Flammeovirga yaeyamensis: one gene and its partners. The protein of the gene in region 1 interacts with the protein of each later gene in a pairwise test. Links are inferred from orthologs where the notes say so. Each region holds a gene or a part of one and is shown in the gene's direction. Other genes may lie near its edges. The genes, in order: ung, ndk and KMW28_RS12755.

The links.
Region 2: the proteins of ung (region 1) and ndk interact in binary tests that used the Escherichia coli proteins (3 or more experiments, as listed by UniProt). The link is inferred for Flammeovirga yaeyamensis from one-to-one orthologs.
Region 3: the proteins of ung (region 1) and KMW28_RS12755 interact in binary tests that used the Escherichia coli proteins (3 or more experiments, as listed by UniProt). The link is inferred for Flammeovirga yaeyamensis from one-to-one orthologs.

Annotation. Positions count from the first base shown.
Region 1 is NZ_CP076132.1:3,706,885-3,713,391, reverse strand. Bases 2,129-4,922 are described here. They hold ung (uracil-DNA glycosylase), read left to right. Parts: upstream 2,129-3,091; coding sequence 3,092-3,754; downstream 3,755-4,922. Other genes in these bases: KMW28_RS14550 (translation initiation factor), read left to right, coding at 4,657-4,922; KMW28_RS14555 (cell division protein FtsX), read left to right, coding at 3,774-4,640; hutG (formimidoylglutamase), read left to right, coding at 2,129-3,080. In the rest of the region: KMW28_RS14575 (AAA family ATPase), read left to right, coding at 1-1,066; PAQR family membrane homeostasis protein TrhA, read right to left, coding at 1,132-1,836; more of hutG, read left to right, coding at 2,091-2,128; more of KMW28_RS14550, read left to right, coding at 4,923-5,013; KMW28_RS14545 (hypothetical protein), read left to right, coding at 5,137-6,507. UniProt on the Escherichia coli protein: Excises uracil residues from the DNA which can arise as a result of misincorporation of dUMP residues by DNA polymerase or due to deamination of cytosine.
Region 2 is NZ_CP076132.1:3,878,088-3,884,585, forward strand. What follows is about bases 2,028-4,812. They hold ndk (nucleoside-diphosphate kinase), read left to right. Parts: upstream 2,028-3,074; coding sequence 3,075-3,551; downstream 3,552-4,812. Other genes in these bases: KMW28_RS15285 (ABC transporter ATP-binding protein), read left to right, coding at 2,028-2,817; KMW28_RS15295 (leucine-rich repeat domain-containing protein), read right to left, coding at 3,677-4,812. Outside these bases: KMW28_RS15280 (SpoVR family protein), read left to right, coding at 1-847; more of KMW28_RS15285, read left to right, coding at 1,033-2,027; more of KMW28_RS15295, read right to left, coding at 4,813-5,878; KMW28_RS15300 (porin), read right to left, coding at 5,895-6,498. UniProt on the Escherichia coli protein: Major role in the synthesis of nucleoside triphosphates other than ATP. The ATP gamma phosphate is transferred to the NDP beta phosphate via a ping-pong mechanism, using a phosphorylated active-site intermediate.
Region 3 is NZ_CP076132.1:3,238,884-3,245,486, reverse strand. What follows is about bases 2,562-5,451. They hold KMW28_RS12755 (type I restriction-modification system subunit M), read left to right. Parts: upstream 2,562-3,236; coding sequence 3,237-4,667; downstream 4,668-5,451. Other genes in these bases: KMW28_RS12750 (restriction endonuclease subunit S), read left to right, coding at 4,670-5,451; KMW28_RS12760 (hypothetical protein), read left to right, coding at 2,562-3,215. In the rest of the region: KMW28_RS12775 (sacsin N-terminal ATP-binding-like domain-containing protein), read left to right, coding at 1-764; KMW28_RS12770 (agmatine deiminase family protein), read left to right, coding at 767-1,603; KMW28_RS12765 (GIY-YIG nuclease family protein), read left to right, coding at 1,607-2,491; more of KMW28_RS12760, read left to right, coding at 2,514-2,561; more of KMW28_RS12750, read left to right, coding at 5,452-6,376; KMW28_RS12745 (AAA family ATPase), read left to right, coding at 6,484-6,603. UniProt on the Escherichia coli protein: The subtype gamma methyltransferase (M) subunit of a type I restriction enzyme. The M and S subunits together form a methyltransferase (MTase) that methylates A-2 on the top and A-3 on the bottom strand of the sequence 5'-AACN(6)GTGC-3'.

The DNA of each region.
Region 1 (6,507 bases):
CTTCAAAGATCAAATGGTTCCTGAAGAAAGAAAATTAATGCAGGAAAAAGGGAAGAAAATTGATGAGCAACTAAATGAAATCAATGTAATATTAGCTTCTCTAAAGAGTAATGAAGAAAGTCTGACCAATCAATTAGCTGATTTGAAAACTGAATTAGCGGAATTATCAGATAGTTTGTTGGAGCAAGAAGCATCTTTTGATAAAGCACTTGAAGAAAAGGGAATTCTAGTGGGGCAGTTTGATGAAGTTTTAAAAGAAGAATCAAATCATCAGGAAAATAAAAAGCTATTGAAGGAAGTAGATGATTTAGAAATCACTTTAAAAACATCTATTAAGACTTATAATCAGGAAAGACAGCAGGCGTTACTTAAAGACACATTACCGAATGAAACATTGGATGAGATAGAGGAAAAAGTAAAGCAGCAGCTTCTGAAAATGGAGGAATTACGACTGACCTTGGAAGAGATTGGTGGGGAGATAAAAAATAATGAAGAGAAGAAAAAAGAGGTAAAAGATAAACTTGAGCAAAGAGATAAACTAACGCCGGAGTATAACTTATGGCGAATAATGGAAGATCTTATTGGGTCAGCAAAAGGAGATAAGTTCAATAAGTTTGCGCAGAGTATTGTTTTGAAAACTTTATTGATGAAAGCCAATCATCATTTGGTGAAGTTTACTGATCGCTACCTGTTTGCAGAACCAAAAACGGGAGATAATAAACAGCTTTTCATTATTGATCGTTATGCGGGAGATAAGGAAAGGGTGGTAAATTCCACTAGTGGAGGGGAATCCTTCTTGTTAAGTTTATCACTTTCTCTGGGTTTAGCCGATATGGCTAGTAAGAATGTAAAAGTGGAAAGTTTATTTATTGATGAAGGATTTGGTACCCTCGATGAACAAACGTTGGATCAAGCAATATCTGCATTGGAACATCTAAGAGATACTGGTGGTAAGACGATCTCTTTGATATCACACTTACCACAAATTAAAGAAAGGATACCTACCAAAATCGTTCTTTCAGAAGGAACGATATCTGGGCATAGTGTTTTAAATATAGAAGGATAAAAAAAACAGGGTTGTTTCAAAAAATTGAAACAACCCTGTTTTTTTTACTTATCTCATTTATTCTTTTAAAACACATAGTGATAAAAACCATAGTAGACACATGCAGCTCCCGCAACTACAAATAAGTGCCAAATCGCATGGTTATACCTAAGCTTTCTCCATAGGTAGAAAGGTACTCCAAATGTATAACATAATCCACCTGCGATGACATAATTCATGCCATCACCCACTTCAGTAAACATCTCCGGTAAGAGGAATATTCCAACCCAACCGGTACAAATGTATAGTGTTACGGACAGCCATTGAAAACGATCAGCAAAAATTACTTTAAAGACTGTACCAAGGAAAGCGATGATCCAAACCATAATAAATAACCAATGTCCACCAAGATGAGGAATCTTGATTAAGGCCATTGGAGTATATGTTCCGGCAATTAACCAATAAATTGCACTATGATCTAAAATAACAAAAGTCTTTGTAAAGGCGTCGTCAGTATGTAAGTGTAATAGTGTAGAGCAAGTGAACAAGATAATCATGCTACCACCATAAAGCATGGCGCTGATCATCATTTTAGGATCATGAATATCTATTCTAGAAAGTAATACCCAAAGACCAACGACAGCAAGTAAGGCAGCAACTCCGTGGGTTAAACTATTTATACGTTCTTCTTCGGGTGTATCTCTAGGGATTTCTAATTCGTTGGCAGTAGATGGATGTTCAAGTTGTGATTGATGGATGGTAGAAGTAGGTGATAAAGGAATCTTTTTCATGGGAAAATTATATTTTTAAATGAGATTAAGTTATTAGGTTGCGTTCTTATATATTTAGACAAACAGCTAGTTGAATATGTCAAGGGTAAGAACATTTTGAATAAAATATTAATGTGTTTATGTGATATATTTGAAAGAATCGAATTATATTATACAAAATTTTTCGCTCATAATCAAGCTTTTTGTTTATTTGTATTTGATAAAACACATACTAATTTTTTTTCCTAAATCCATATTAGAATAGTACAATTATAATGATAGATAAAGCATATTTAGCAACCAATGAAAACATTTGGTCAGGACGTAACGATGGTGAAGACTATGACCTACAAAGATGGCATCAAAGAGTAGATGTTATTGATTTATCCACTTCAGAAATTCCTCCACTTGCAGAAAATCAAAAAGGCATTGCCTTAATTGGTTTCATGTGTCAAGAAGGAGTGAAAAGAAATAAAGGTAGATTAGGCGCTATTGATGGCCCTTATGAGCTAAGAAAAGCATGTGCCAACTTGCCTGTTCACTTTTCAGAAGAATTGAAGGTAGTCGATTTAGGAAACATTCAATGTTTAAACGAAGATCTAGAGCAAGCTCAAATTAATCTTGGTCAATTAATTACTAAAGCATTGCTATCGGGTTATCAGCCATTTGTTTGGGGTGGTGGACATGAAATTGCTTATGCACACTACTTAGGTATTCGTGATTTTATGGATCAAAAACACCCAGGGAAAACTTTGGGAATCGTGAATATCGATGCTCATTTCGATTTGAGAGAACCTAATCCACTACCAAGTTCAGGAACACCTTTCTATCAGATTGCCCAAGATCAGAAAGAAAGAGGTGAGGATTTTAATTATTTAGTGATCGGGATTCAGAAAAACAGCAACACAAAGCGTTTGTATAATATAGCAGATGAACTAGGAGCAAGATACATTTCTGGTCGTCGATTAACCGAAGCAGATAAAGTAGGAACAACCCATAAGTTGGTGGGTTTTATGGATAAAGTCGATTTTATATATCAGACAACATGTTTGGATGTTTTTGCTGCCCATTACGCTCCAGGTGTAAGTGCCTCAGCTTTTAATGGTATTTCACCAAACCCAACCTTTATGAAATTATTTAAGAAAATTCATAAAAGTGGTAAGGTAATCAGTTCAGATATTGCCGAATTAAATCCAACTTATGATATTGATCGTAGAACTGCTAAATTAGCAGCAGCTTTATCATTTGAAATTGTAAAAGACTAATAGTCTACTCTATGGACGTTAAAATATCATCGAGCTGGAAAGACAAACTTCAGGAAGAGTTCGATAAACCGTATTTTGAGGAGTTGGTTACTTTTGTGAAAGCAGAATATGCTTCAAAAGAAATATTTCCTCCCGCAAGTCAAATTTTTAACGCTTTTGATCGTTGTAAATTTGATGACATTAAAGTGGTAATCATCGGACAGGATCCTTACCATGATGTAAACCAAGCACACGGCTTATGTTTTTCAGTAAACGATGGGGTGAAAATTCCTCCTTCTCTGAGAAATATTTTCAAGGAAATCAACAACGACTTGGGGATTGAACCTCCAACATCGGGTAACTTGGAAAGATGGGCTGATCAAGGCGTATTATTACTGAATGCCACACTAACAGTTGAGGCACATAAAGCAGGTTCACATCAGAAGAAAGGATGGGAAGAGTTTACCAGTGCGGTTATTAAAAAAGTCTCTGATGAGTGTGAAGGGGTTGTATTCTTATTGTGGGGAAGTTATGCTCAGAAAAAAGGAGAAGTGATCGATGAAACGAGACACAAGGTGTTTAAATCGGTACATCCATCTCCTTTATCGGCATCAAGAGGCTTCTTTGGGAATCATCAGTTCAGTAATACCAATGCCTATTTGAAGCAAAATGGTAAGACTGAGATACAATGGTAAGATCCTATTTTTTTGATATATGAAGAAGAAAATTGTTGGAAGCTATCCTTACGCAAACGTTTTATTTAGTATCTCTGCAGCACTCTTTATGATTGCCCTTTTTGCATTGTTTGCATTGGGTACAACTAGACTGGCAAATCGTTTGTCATCTGGCCTGGAAATGCAGGTGATCTTAGAGAAAAATCTATCTGATGTTCAGAAAGATACTCTTCTTGCACAAATCAAATCATTTGAATTTGTAGCAGTAGGTGAAGAACCTATCTACATAAGTAAAGAAGAGGCCGCCGAGTTAATGAAGGAAAGTACAGGCGAAGACTTTGTAAAGTTTATTGGAGATAATCCACTGCGTGATGCCTTCGCTGTAAGAGTGAACATAGGTTTGGATAGTGATGAAGAATTACTTCAATCGAAAAAGAGTTTGGAAAACCTTGGAGGAGTTTACGAAGTAATCTACACAAACAATTTGATTAGAAGTGTTAGAAACAATATGGAAATAATTGGGGGGATAATCATTGGATTATCAGTGATCTTCTTTGTTATTGCCATCATGCTAATTAACAATTCTATCCGTTTGGCACTTTTCTCTCAGCGATTTTTAATTCGATCGATGCAGTTGGTAGGTGCAACTCAAATGTTCATCAAAAAGCCTTTCTTAGTGAGGGGAGCTATACAAGGAGCTATTGGCGGATTGATTGCGTCGGTGTTATTGCTTTTTATTAGCACTTCAACCATTAGTTCGGTTCCTCAGGTATCAAAATTACTAAATACAGTAGATGTAGGCTTAATTGCATTGTTTTCTATCATTTTAGGAACCTTTGTAGTGGTAAGTAGCGTATATTTCTCTATAAGTAAGTATCTAAAAATGAAGTTAGACGATTTGTACTAGCTCAAAAAATATAATTATGGCAAAACAAGATTCTGGAGATTGGAAAGATCGTTTAGGTGTAGTATTCAGTACTGATCCTGATTACGATTATGATTATGACGAGGAGCAAGAAGAAGAAACATTGCCACCTCAACAACAAAACTTAAAGGTGATGTTGGACCGTAAAAACCGAAAAGGAAAAACTGCTACTCTAATTACTGGTTTTGTGGGTACAGAAGACGATTTGAAATCATTGGCCAAAACACTAAAATCCAAATGTGGTGTAGGTGGATCTGCCAAAGATGGAGAGATTATTATACAAGGTGACTTTAGAGATAAAGTCTTAGAACTCCTGAAAGCCTCTGGGTATAAAGCCAAGAAGGCAGGGGGGTAGAAAAAAGCCATTTGAAACGAAAAGTTTTGAATGGCTTTTTTAATTATTATTGGATTACTCGTGTTTTTAAATACTTTTGTAATACTATTTAATAAAGTAAACAATTAACAAAACAGACTATTAATGAGACTATTACCTCTTAAACCACTTTTAGTGGTGTTTATTATGCAACTATTTTTTTGTTGCTCTAAAAATGATGTCGAAAACCCTAACTTGTCAGACGACATCCTTCCTGTTTTAACTTTAACAGACTCTTCTCAATTTCTAAGACAAACCACAAACTTATCGATAAGTTTATCTGAATATGACCAAAGTATTATCTCGGTAGGTAAAATAGAATTATCTAATAATGGAAATGTTCTATCAGAAGCCGTCATCTCTGAGAACGGAGATTATGTTTTTGAAGTAGATTCTAAACAAATGAAAGATGGTATCCATGATTTCGAAGTAATGGCCGAATTTTTATCTGTAAATGGATCAGAAACAAGTAAGAAGACCTTTAATTTTTCGATGGAGGTGGATAATTATTTTCCTTCAATCGTGATTGATCAAGGGTATCTTGAATTTCGTAGTCAGTCACCACTCAAAATTACTTTTTCAGATTTAATTGACTTAGATATTTCAGTATTTTTTGCGAATAAAGAGGGAGTTAGAATAACTGATATCTATAACTTCAAGGACCTTGAAGGAGATGCTATTGATTTAGAAATACCTGAAGACAATACAAGTCAAGAGTTTTATTTGGTAGAATTAGAGACTTATCAATTGAATTCTTTGACTCCAAGTACCGAAAGTGAGAAGAATAAAAATATTAGTTTGAAAAAGATATATTCAAATGAAGCTTCAATAGAATATATTAATATGGGTGAAAAAGTAACAAAAGAAGTAAGTATCACTTATCCAAAACAATTTGATGATCACGATATCAGTGTAAACCTCGAAGCGGTGACAACTGTCGAGGAAAACAACCTTATCACTAAGACATTTAAAGTGAACGACCCTGATTATTGGAATTATGATTTTATATTTCCAGAATTCTTTAGAATTGAAAAAAGTACAGGCGGTTACATTTATGTGATGTTAGATTTAATTGAGACGGGTACACCACTTGTATTAAAAGAGGAAGATTTCTCCACAGATTATTTTAGTCAGATATTTAACAGCGATGCACTTTCTGTAGAATCTAACCATTATATAAGTTTTACTTTATATGGCGTGTATAATTATAATGGTAAAAAAGTATTTACTAATTTTAATACCATAAGTTCAACTGAAGACGGAAGGTTAATAAAATGTTATATCCCTCTGAATGCAGGAAATGAAAATACGTACCTCATCGATTCTTATGTAACAGAGAATGGTAAATATAAGTCAATATCAAGAGCATCAACCACTTTGCCTTTTGAAAATTATTTGGATTTTGTACCGGAGAATCTTTTCAATTACTCAGTAGCAGGTAATAAAGTCATTTTAGAAAGTTCATTGACAGACGAC
Region 2 (6,498 bases), 170 kb from region 1 along the record:
TCATCACCTAAATAAAGAAAAGGAGAATTGGGATGATTTAAAAAATGAAGAAAAAGAAGATGATTTCATTCCGGCTTTATCCGAAGATCTTTTACTGTTTATTCTAGAGAATAGTCGCTTCCTTCAAAGTTGGGAAAAAGACATTCTTAGAATCGTAAGAGAAGAAACACTTTATTTCCTTCCACAGATGGAAACAAAAATTATGAATGAAGGATGGGCTAGTTTTTGGCATTACACCATTTTACATAAGCTGAACCTCCCTCCTGCGATGCATGTTGACTTTATCCGTTCCCATAATCAAGTAATAAGACCACATGTGGGAGGTTTAAATCCTTATCATATTGGTTTTCATTTGATGCAACATTTGGCTGGTACGAAGAACTCATTTGAAGAAGGTATCAATCCTCAAATTTTTGATATTAGAACAATAGATAGAGATTCATCATTCTTAAGAAGATTCCTTACTCAGGATCTCATGGAAGAACTCGGTCTTTTTGAATATGAACAAAATAACGGAAAAGTATCTGTTTCGAATGTATCTAATGACTTTAAAGGGTGGAAAGAAGTGAGAGATACTTTGATTAAGCAAGTGGGTACAGGAAGTATTCCGATTATTAAAGTAAAAGGAGTTTCTCCACTTTCCAACGCCTTATTATTGGTTCATGAATTTGACGGCAGAGAATTAGAACTTGGATATGTAAGTAAAACCATGGAACATATCTCTACCTTATGGTCTCAATTCCCTGTACATTTGGAAACACAAGTCGAAAATCAAGAAGTGACTTGTATCTACGAAAAAGGGAACTTTAGAGTAGAGAGTAACTCCGAAGAAAAAGAAAGTGCCTAAAGAAATTTTTAAATACGACCGCTTTTAGATTCATTTACTTGAGCATATTTGATAAATAAATACGTCAAATATGCTCTTATTTTATACATTAACGTTTTCGTCATCAAAAAATATGAGTTAAGTCATAAAAAAATCGTTCTTTTGCAGTTCGAACAAATAAAATAGTTTTGGGGATTTTTAGAAATATGTCGCGCAAAGACACAGGAGAGAAAAAAGCAGCACGTTTAGATAAGAAGGGAATAAAAAAACTAAGAAGCATCTTTAGGTTTATGCTTCCTTACAAAGGAACATTTACTGTAGGTATTATTAGTTTATTTTTTTCAAGTACAGTTCTACTGGCATTGCCTCGTTTAACAGGTGAACTTCTTGATACTGCTTTAGGGAATAGTACAATACCTTATTTAGAAAATCTAACACAAGTAGGGTTAGCATTAATGGCTGTACTTGTACTTCAAAGTATTTTTTCTTTCGCTAGAGTTTATTTCTTCGCGATTGTAAACGAAAATGCAATGGCTGATTTGAGAAGAGCTTTATATGAGAAATTCATGTCTCTTCCAATGTCCTTTTATGATAAAAATAGATCTGGAGAACTTTTCAGTAGAATTACATCTGATGTAGCCGTATTACAAGATACGTTTTCTACTACTTTAGCAGAATTATTTCGTCAGGTAGCAACATTAGTTTTGGGTATCATCATATTATTTACATTGAACTTTAAGTTGACAATGTTTATGATGTTGACTTTTCCTATTCTAATTATTGCTGCAATTATCTTTGGTAAATTCATTAGAAAATTATCAAAAGGAACACAAGATGCTTTAGCAGATACTAATATTATTGTTGAAGAAACGCTTCAGTCAATTGCTACTGTAAAGACATTCGCAAACGAGCATTTTGAAGTTACAAGATATGCTAACAATTTATTTAATGTAATTAAAATTGCTTTAAAGGCTGCAACATATAAAGGAGCTTTTATTTCATTCATCATTACTGTATTAATGGGTGGAATTATTGGTGTTCTTTGGTACGGCACATACATGGTTTCAACAGAAGAAATCACTGTAGGTAACCTAATTTCGTTTGTGTTGTATACCATGTTTATCGGAGGTTCTATCGGCGGATTAGGTGATATCTATGGTAACATCCAAAAAGCTGTTGGCGCTACAGACCGTGTGGAAGAAATCTTAAATGCTGAATCAGAACATCAAATTGATAAAGAAAACGTTCCTAGATTACAAGGAAACATTTCATTCAAAAATGTAATTTTCTCTTACCCTACCCGTAAGGAAATTGAAGTATTGAAAGGTGTTGATCTAGAAATCAATCAAGGAGAAAGAGTTGCACTTGTAGGTAAATCAGGTGGTGGTAAATCTACAATCGCTCAGCTTTTACAACGTTTCTATGCTATTGACTCAGGTGATATTTTAATCGATGGTAAATCAACTCAAGATTACAACTTGATTGGTTACCGTAAACATGTAGGGGTAGTACCTCAAGAAGTACTTTTATTTGGTGGAAGCATTGAAGAGAACATCAAATATGGTAATCCTGAAGCTTCAAAAGAAGAAGTGATAGACGCCGCTAGAAAAGCCAATGCATTAGAATTTATCGAATCGTTCCCAGAAGGATTTGATACACTTGTTGGTGAAAGAGGTGTAAAACTATCAGGTGGCCAACGTCAGCGTATTGCAATTGCAAGAGCTATTTTAAAAGACCCTGCCATCCTAATTCTAGATGAAGCGACTTCTGCTTTGGATATCGAATCGGAAAAATTAGTACAAGATGCTTTAGAAACTCTGATGGAAGGTAGAACAAGCTTAATTATCGCTCACCGTCTATCTACTATTAGAAATGCTGATAAAATTGCGGTTTTAGAAAGTGGTAAAATCAAAGAAATTGGTAAGCATGATGAGTTAATGCAAAATGAATCAGGTGCTTACAATAAATTGATTCAACTTCAAGAGTTCTAATCAAGCTAAAACTCATAAATCAAAAAAGGATGAAAATTACTATAAGGTGTTTTCATCCTTTTTTTTATACTCTTAAAAAAGTGGAAAAGTAGCATAAAGAGATCGTTTTTTACTTGTTAAATCTACAAGTAATCGATATGTTTGTTTACGATTTAAGTGGATAACACAACTACTATAATCAGAAAAACACATTTTTTAGTTGAGATGATTCTCTTCTTTGAAGCTCAACACCAAATAAAACAATAAACACAAGCAAAATGGACAGTTACGCCCCAAAAAAAGGTACTTTTACATTCACCATGATCAAGCCAGGTGAAGAAAACCAAGAAAATATCGGTGAAATCCTAACAATGATTACTGAAGCTGGATTCCGTATCCAAGCAATGAAGATGATCAGATTAAGAACAAAACAAGCAGAGATTTTCTACCGTCACCTTTCAGATAAACCATTCTTTGGTGATGTGGTAAAATATATGACTTCTGGTCCTGTTGTAGCAGCTGTCCTTGAAAAAGATAACGCAGTTGTAGATTATAGAAAATTAATCGGTGCTACTAATCCTGAAGAAGCTAAGGAAGGAACTATTCGTAAGCGTTTTGCTAAATCTACAGATAGAAACGTGGTTCACGGTTCTGACTCTGATGATAACGCAGCTGCTGAAGCATCATTCTTCTTCTCAATGGCTGACAGATATAACAAGACGGGACACTGTTTCTTTGGATGGGGACAAGAGTAGGTTTTTAGGTAGCAGGTAGCAGGTAGCAGGTAGCAATTTGTTATTTAGTGCTTTTGCCTAGAAGAAAAAAGGCTGATGAGTTTTGAGATTCATCAGCCTTTTTGTGTTTATATTATTAAAGAATCTTAGTTTGTCACATTCCTTCCTTGCGATTCTGTACTTAAAGTAGCCCAAATATGAGCAGGAATTGTAAACGTTGCTTCTGTTCCTGCAGGATTACTTTGTACGTCAAGATCTACCAAAACTGAGCCTGAACCTGAACCCCACCAAGTAATATCTCCATCGTCTAATTGATTACGATAAAGATAAATATCTTCCAACTTGCTATTATTCGATAAATCAATTGTCTGAATCCCTCCTCCATTTGACCAAGCACTACCTGAGTTGGTATGACGTACTCTTAGTACTTTTAATTCAGTATTGTTAGATAGGTTCAAATTATCAATTTTACCTTGCTCAGCTATAAAATATTCCAAATTTGTAAGAGAAGATAAATCCACTGTAGAAAGATTTGTTTTATCCATTGCTAAGGAATCCAAACTAGATGGTAAAGTTAGTGTCGTTATCGCACTAAATCCTGATGCAGTATTAATATTCAGAGCAGTTAATGATGTTGCCCAACTTAAATTTAGAGTAACAATATCATTATCGTTTAAATACAGCCTTTGCACATTCGAATAGTTACTTAATTCGGAGACATCGACTAAAGAACTAGTACCTAAATCAAGAAGTAAGACTTGTTCCGCTTCGCTTGGTATAACATATATTTTGGTAACACCTCCATCCAAACCAGAAGATGCATAACCACCAGCTAATAATGCTGCTCCCAAAGCTGTATCATTAATAATAACTGCTCCTGGAGGAATTCCACCCGATACTTCTTCCTGAATATTTCTGGCTTTAGAATCATCATCTAATGTGGCATATATATCAGATGGAATAGTAAATGTAAATTCACCACCCTCAGTTGGATTACTTCTTAAATCTAAAGATGTTAATGCTGAACCAGATGACCACCAAGTAATGCCGCTATCGTCAACAATTCCGTTTCTGAAAATATTGATTGTTTCTAAGCTACTATTGTTTGAAAAATCAATTGATGTTAGACCATTTCCTGATTCCCAATCTGTTTTATCATGTCGAATATTAATGTAAACTAAATTCGTAGAAGCGGATACATTTAAACTATTAATATATCCCGACTCAGCATGGAAATAAGTTAGTGCAGTAGCTGAAGAAAGATCTACAGTTCTTAAACCTGTTTTACGAATACTTAAACTATCAATGCTACTACTCAATATCAAGTTTTCCATAACACTAACACCGGAAGTATTATGGTCTGCATTTAAATAGGTCAAATTAGTATTAGAAGACACGTCTAATGTGTCCAAACTATTGTCAGAAATATCTAATCTTTCTAGGGCAGTAAAATATGATAATTCACTTGTCTTGATAATTCCATTATCCGAAACATCCAAAAACGTAATCATATTCACGCTATCGGGGATAATATAGTACTCGCCCGTAGAGATAGGCCCTCCACCATAGCCTTGTTCCTTCAATGCTCTACCAAAGTTATCATCTTGCACAACAATGGCTCCATCAGGAAGTTCTACTGATGGTTCTTGTCTAGCTACTCCTTCTCTAACTGATAATTGATCATAAATCAAAGAATCAATGGTAATTGGTGTTCCAGTATTATCAGGTACTCTGATTTCATCTAAGGCTGTATTTTGAGAAACATCTAGTTCATTCAATAAATGATTTTCCAATTCCAGAACAACAAGCTTTGTATTTTTAGTCAAGTTAATTGATGAAATTTTTGAGCTTGCTGGAGCAGAACTACTATTCGATCCTTGATACTCTAACTGTTCAAGGTTGATCAAAGAATCTATTTTTAGGGTATCTAGCCAATTAAAGTTCATGTAGATCTCTCTTAGGTTGGTATTGTTTGAGAAATCCAATGAAGTAAATTCATTCGATGTCAATCGGAAAGTTTCTAAACCTGTAAAGTATTTTAACTCCTCAAAAGCGGTCAGTTTTATAGGCGATAAAATATCTCCATTAGCCGCAGAACTGTTTTTGGCAATGTCTAAGTCTTTCACTCTCGCCACTTCATTTGGAATGATGTAATAGACCGTATCTGTACCATTCACTTCCCTGTGACCATAATTTAAGGCGTATAAATCAAATCCAAGTACAGGATTATCGTAAAGGTAAATCTTCTGACCTCCATCGGAGTTATTATCTTCCCCTACCTGACTTTTACATCCCCATATACTTAAACTGATAAAGGTGATGATGATATATTTTAAATTCTTTTTCATTGTACTCACCATTAAATTAGAAGATGACTTGTGCAACGAACTTCACTTCCACTCTATCGTTGCTATTGTTAGAATTGTCTACCGGGTTTACCATGTCTTTTCCATCGATAAACGAACCCATGGCCTGTAATTTCAACGCATCCCTTTTGATATACTTCGATACACCAAATGTGTACCAATCTTCCTTTTGTAAGAGGCTGGCCGAATACTCTTCGTATTCCGGTAAAAGACTAGAATATCTAGCAGATACTCCCCATCCTGTTTCGAATAAATAACCCAATTGAGTATTAAAAGCTGAGCCCAAAATATATTTAGAACTCACCTCCTCTCCAGTAAATCGAATTACCGCTTGAGGTGAAGAATAGATGTCCTTATTTGATCTTGCAAAGGCATTTACATAATCTGCAGAAAAAGAAATACCATTGTATTTCAGTAATAGATCCACATAAAACTTACCATAGTTAGGATACTTTTCTTTTCCGGCTTCATCATATAATATAAACTCTCCGTGCCCATCTCCTGTTCTATGAGATGCTCCAACATTATAACTAAATGTTCCTGCAACGGATAGTTTTACCGATTCTTCCCTTTCAAAATCAGCAAAGTAAAGCTGACCGTCT
Region 3 (6,603 bases), 470 kb from region 1 along the record:
TGGAACTAAGAAAATTGATGAGTAAGTATTGTGTAGTAAACGAGAAAAATGAAGAGCTTGAAAAAGAGTTAGTCCAAAAGAATAAAATAAAAGATATACTAGATAATTATTCAAAACAAAAGGATCGTATTGTAGAAGATCACCTTACATTAGGTACTAGTAATATTACTCAAGAGGTTGTTTCTATTTCGAATAAAAAGATTTTCAAAGGAAATAGTCTACGAGGTCAAATATTAGAGCAAATGGGTGTTTTGGGTGAAGAAACGGTTTTGATGTATTATATTGATGAGTTTCTCACTTTAGATGTAGAAGAAAAAAAGAAAGGTATTGAAGAGGTATATCAAAAATCAATAAAGCTAGGAGCTACTTTAAAAGAATCTATTAAAGAAGAATGTTTGACCAATATCAATAATACAGAGGTTCTAAGAGAGAAATTAATCTCCCTTTTCTACATTACCATGCATCATAAGTTTTCATATTTTGATCTACTTGTTTATGATAATGGAACTCCAACGCTTATTGAGGTGAAAAAATCTTCAAGTGGTAGAGATTTCTTTATGTCTATAGCTGAAGTAAATGCAGCTAGAGCAAATGAGCATTACGAAATAGTAATCAACTCTAAGAACAAACTTTATTTTATTGGTAACCCTATAAAAAGCATTGAAGAACACATTTCAACGATAAAATCATCTTCATTTTCTTTGACTCCAAGGAATTATAAAATTGAAATTGATAAATCAGTTTTTACTCAAAACAAAGAATAGGTATGATCTCTGATTTTGAAACGACCAAAGTTTATTTTTCTCAACTAATAAATGATGAAAAATACCAAGACGATTTTCAAGAAATAAAAGCTATTCTTGAACATAGTAATATACCAATTAATTTTTTGCCTAAAACAAATGATATTTGGGCTAGAGATTATATGCCTATACAAATTAGTAAGGATAAGTTTATTGAATTTAGATATGATCCTGATTATTTACAAGGGAATCAGAAAGGGTATAGAAACCTGAAAACTTATCCTGATTTAGTATGTGATGCGTTGGGTTTAAAAACGATAAAATCAGATGTCATATTAGATGGAGGTAATGTTGTTAAATCTAGGAATACTATAATTCTTACAGATAAGTTAGTTTATGAGAATAGACATCATTACTCAAAAAAAACGCTATTAAAGAGTTTGCATGAGATTTTTGAGGTTGATAATGTAGTATTAATCCCTTGGGATAAATTAGAACCCTATGGACATTCTGATGGTATGCTTCGTTTTATTAATGAGGAGACAATACTTTTGAATCATATTTATGATGAGGAAAAAGAAATATATCAACCGTTAGATAAAGCAGGTCTTCATATTGAAAAATTAAAATTTTCAGAACAAGAAAATAAAAATCGTAATTGGGCATATATTAACTTTCTTTTAATGAAAGATATAATCCTTATACCTAAGTTTGAAATTGTAGAAGATATTCAAGCATTAGAACAACTGCAACAGCTTTACCCAGCATATGCATCTAAAATGTTTCTTGTTTCTATGAAGAGTATCGTCAAAAATGGAGGAGCCTTGAACTGTATTACATGGACTATTAAAGCAAACTAAATTATGTTCGGAAAAACAATAAAAATATATTTATCAGATGCTTCTGCAAGTGGATTGAGACATGTAGAAATTGTCAATTGGTCAGGTCAAGCGGTAGCATGTCCAAGGAGTAAATTTTCTGAGTTGAAGGCATGGGAAGAAGCACAAAGACCAGGAGTTTATTTTCTTTTAGAGCAACATGCTACAGATGGTAGAAATAATGTATATATAGGAGAGTCAGAAAACGTATATGATCGATTGGTGGAACATTTTAGGAATAAAGATTTTTGGAGTGAGGTAGTGTTCTTTACAAGTAAAGATGAGAACTTAACCAAAGCTCATATTAAGTACCTAGAATCTAGAATAACTGCTTTAGCTCTTGATGCTGATCGTTATGACCTTGAAAATAGTAATACACCTCCACAGTCTTCTCTACCCCGGTCTGAGAGGTCTGCAATGGAAGAATATCTACATAATATTAAAATGGTGATGGGAACATTAGGCCATCCATTATTAGAAAAGCTAGATGCTACATCTTCTAACAAAGAAGAAAAGAAATTGGAAACTGAAGAGGAAGAAATATTCTATTTCAAAATCAAAGGGCTAACTGCAAAAGGTAAAAGAAGTAATGAAGGCTTCGTCTTATTAAAAGATTCTCAAATGGTAAAAGAAACATCCGATAATTTTAGGGAGAACCAAAAGAAATTACTAGAAAAAAGAGAAGACTTAACTAATGATGAAAATATCGTGGAAGTAACTAATAAATGCTTTATCCTTAAAAAAAATGTTTTAATGAGTTCATCTTCCTACGCGGCAGCTATAATTGCAGGAACAGCTAGGAGTGGACCTGAGAGTTGGAAAAATAGTATAGGAAAATCCTTAAAACAGATTGAAGAAGAGTCTATCTAGATTTATTTAAACGACAATTATTATGTTAACAAATTACAGTAATCTAAATGAGATGACTATCGATTTATCTACTTTTAAAGATAATCATCTAAAAGAAAAAGAATACTTAATTGAACATATAGAATTATGTACAGTAACCACTCATGATTTTTCTTCCAGTAATCGAGAAAGATTACTTCAACAAATTGAAGAGGACCCTGATAAAGAAAGTGAACTTCAGGAATTGTATGAAAAAAAAGTGAGAATTTTGAATTGCCACTTCTTTCATTCGAGTATAATCTTGATTTATGCTCTTTTTGAAAATACACTAAAAGAGCTATGTTTAGAAATTGAAAATCAAACTTCATCACCTTTATCAATGCTAAATCTAAATGGTAGAACTGATATATTAAAATTTAAGTCTTTTTTCGAAATAACTTCAGATGTCGGAGATTTACTACAGGAGTTTGAGACATTTAATGTATATCGTTTACTAAGAAATGGTATAGCACATAATAAATCTCAAATTAGAAACAATAGAGATTATAATAATATGAAAAATGCACTTGAAACTGGTATTGAATATGATGATACTATTAATGGTTTCTTTATTGAATCGTCTGAATTACCTATTGAGTTTTTAGAGAAAGTATCTAATTTTATTTTATCGTTGAGTATAGAAATAGAAAGTAAACAATTCATGAATTTTTCAGAACCTTCAGAAGAAGGAAATTTACCTTTCTAATTTAAAATTAAGAAAACAACAATGAGCCAAATAACATCAAATATTAAAAGCATTCGTGACATCATGCGAAAAGACACTGGTGTAGACGGAGATGCACAACGTATCTCACAGATGGTGTGGATGCTATTTATGAAGATTTTTGCTGATAAAGAAGAGGAATGGGAGATTACCATAGACGATTATGAGAGTCCGATTCCTGAGGAGTTGAAGTGGCAGACTTGGGCGGCAGATGAAGAAGGGTTGACAGGTGATAATTTAATGGAGTTTGTCAATAATACATTGTTCCCGACATTAAAGGAGTTAGATATAACGGAAAGCCCTCAGGCGAGAATTATTCGTTCTGTATTTGACGATACCTATAATTATATGAAAAACGGAACACTCTTCCGTCAGGTGATTAATGAGATCAATACGATCGACTTTAATAGCAATGAAGAGCGTCATATGTTTAATGATATCTATGAAACGATCTTGAAGGAATTGCAATCGGCAGGTTCTTCGGGAGAGTATTATACACCTCGTGCTGTAACGCAGTTTATGGTGGATATCTTAAACCCTCAGTTGGGTGAAAGTGTAATGGACCCTGCATGTGGTACGGGTGGTTTCTTGACTTGTACTATTGATCATGTCAACCAACAAGTGAAGACTTCTGAGGATACACAAATTATGCAATCGGCAATTCGTGGTATTGAGAAGAAGCCTTTGCCGACATTGTTGTGTACTACCAATTTGATGTTGCATGGTTTTGATCTTCCTGCGGTAAGAAGAGATAACCTTCTGACGAAGCCTTATGCAGATTGGAGTGGTAAAGATAAAGTAGATATCATCCTTACCAATCCTCCTTTTGGCGGAGTGGAAGAAGACGGAACGGAAACTAACTTTCCTCAAAAATTTCGCACAAAAGAAACGGCTGATTTATTCTTAGCTTTAATCATTAAGCTATTAAAAGATAAAGGACGTTGTGCAGTGGTATTACCTGATGGTACTTTGTTTGGTGAAGGGGTAAAAACGCGTATCAAAGAGGAACTGATGGAGAAATGTAATTTACATACCATCGTTCGTTTACCGAATGGTGTATTTAATCCTTATACGGGTATTAAAACCAATGTATTGTTCTTTGAGAAAGGAACACCTACAGAAGAGGTATGGTACTTTGAGCATCCTTATCCTGAAGGGGTAAAGAACTATAATAAGTCAAAGCCGATCAACATCAAGGAGTTTGATTTAGAAAAAGCATGGTGGAATAACCGTGAGGAAAACCAATATGCATGGAAAGTGTCTGCGGAAGAAATCAAGAAGAGAAACTACAATTTGGATATCAAAAATCCACATCAAGCGGAAGACAGTTTGGCAAGTCCAGAGGAACTATTGGAAGAGTTTAGAGCTTGTGAGCAAAACATAAGTAGTATCCAAGAGGAGATTGTAAAAGTATTAACGGAAGCCTTACACTAAGCATGACACATTCGCATATTATAGAATACTTCAAGGAGTTAAGTATCCATCCTAAAAATGCTGAGGAATTAAAAGGCTTAATTCTTCAATTGGCAGTGGAAGGGAAGTTGACAGAAAAATGGAGAGAGGAAAATCCTAATGTTGAACCTGCTTCTGAATTACTGAAACGTATTCAAGAGGAAAAGGCTCAATTGATAAAGGAGAAGAAGATTAAGAAGGAGAAGGCTTTACCTGAGATTGAGAAGGATGAAATACATTTTGATATTCCAAGTTCGTGGGTTTGGACTAGGATGCAAAATTATCTTGATGTAAGAGATGGTACCCATGCAACACCTAAGTATGTTGAGAAAGGATATCCTTTGGTAACTAGTAAAAACTTATATACAAAAAAATTAAATCTTGATAATGTAAAGTACATATCAGAAGAAGATCATTTAGAAATTTCTAAAAGATCAAAAGTAGATTTGAACGATATTCTTTTTGCTATGATTGGTTCAATTGGCAATCCAGTAATAGTGGATATAGACCTTGATTTTAGTATAAAAAATGTTGCTTTAATTAAATATTATACTGGATTTGAGTATTGTCCATATTATATTCTGCATTATTTGAATTTTAAAACACCTCATTTGAAAAGTAATTCTGATGGAGCAGTACAGTCTTTTATTTCACTTACAAAATTAAGAAATTGTGTCATAGCAATACCTCCTTTAAAAGAACAAAAAGCCATCGTCCAAATCGTCAATCAACTCTTTGCAGAAATAGAGCAATTAGAAGAGCAGACAAAAAAGCGAATTCAATTAAAAGAAGACTTTGCCACATCCTCATTACAGCAATTAACCTCTTCTGATACAGAAAATGCTTGGACGTTCTTAAAACCTCACTTCCAAACCTTCTTTACTACCCAACCCAATGTAAAGAAGCTAAGAGAAGCCATCTTACAATTAGCCGTTCAAGGAAAGCTTACCCATCATTGGCGTAAACAAAACCCCAATGTTGAACCCGCTTCCGAATTGCTAAAACGTATCCAAGAAGAAAAAGCACAACTCATAAAGGAGAAGAAGGTCAAGAAAGAAAAAGTCCTCCCTGAAATTACTGAAGAGGAAATTCCTTATGAGTTGCCTGAAGGGTGGAGTTGGTGTAGGATGCAGGAAGTTGGGCTATTTCAGAGAGGTAAATCAAAACATAGGCCAAGGAACGATACAAGATTATTTGAAAATGGAATTTATCCCTTAGTACAGACAGGTGATGTATCAAGTGCAAAGAAAACAGATGGAATTATAAGTCAACATAAATCCATGTACAATGATTTTGGATTAGCCCAAAGTAAAATGTGGGATAAGGGGACTCTTTGCATAACTATAGCAGCAAATATTGCAGAAACAGGTTTTCTTGGTTATGAGGCATGCTTTCCAGATAGTGTTGTAGGTTTTACAACTTTGGATAGTGAATTTATATCGAAATATGTAGAATTTTTTATAACAGTAACTAAATCTGACTTAGAAAAATATGCCCCATCTACAGCTCAAAAAAATATTAATTTAGGCATTCTATATGAACTGAAATTCCCATTACCTCCAGTAGAAGAAATTATTAAGATTGTAAAAATTGTCAATAATTTAAAGGTATTATGTGACCAACTAGAAACATCCTTATCAGAAAAAGAAGGTGTAGAGTTGGATTGGATGAAGAGTGTGATTAATGGGTAATTTTCTAATCATATTATTATCTCATATTTACAGAGTTTTACTAAGACAAATAGTTGTTTCTGTACTATAATATTTATATTTGAATAAAAAATTAGTAGAAAAAACTTATGGAAAAACATAATTTACCTTTTACATTAAAAGAATTTTATATCGAAAATTTTCAAGGTATAAAATCTTTACATATTAAAGAATTACCACCCAATGCCAATTGGATCTTCTTAACAGGT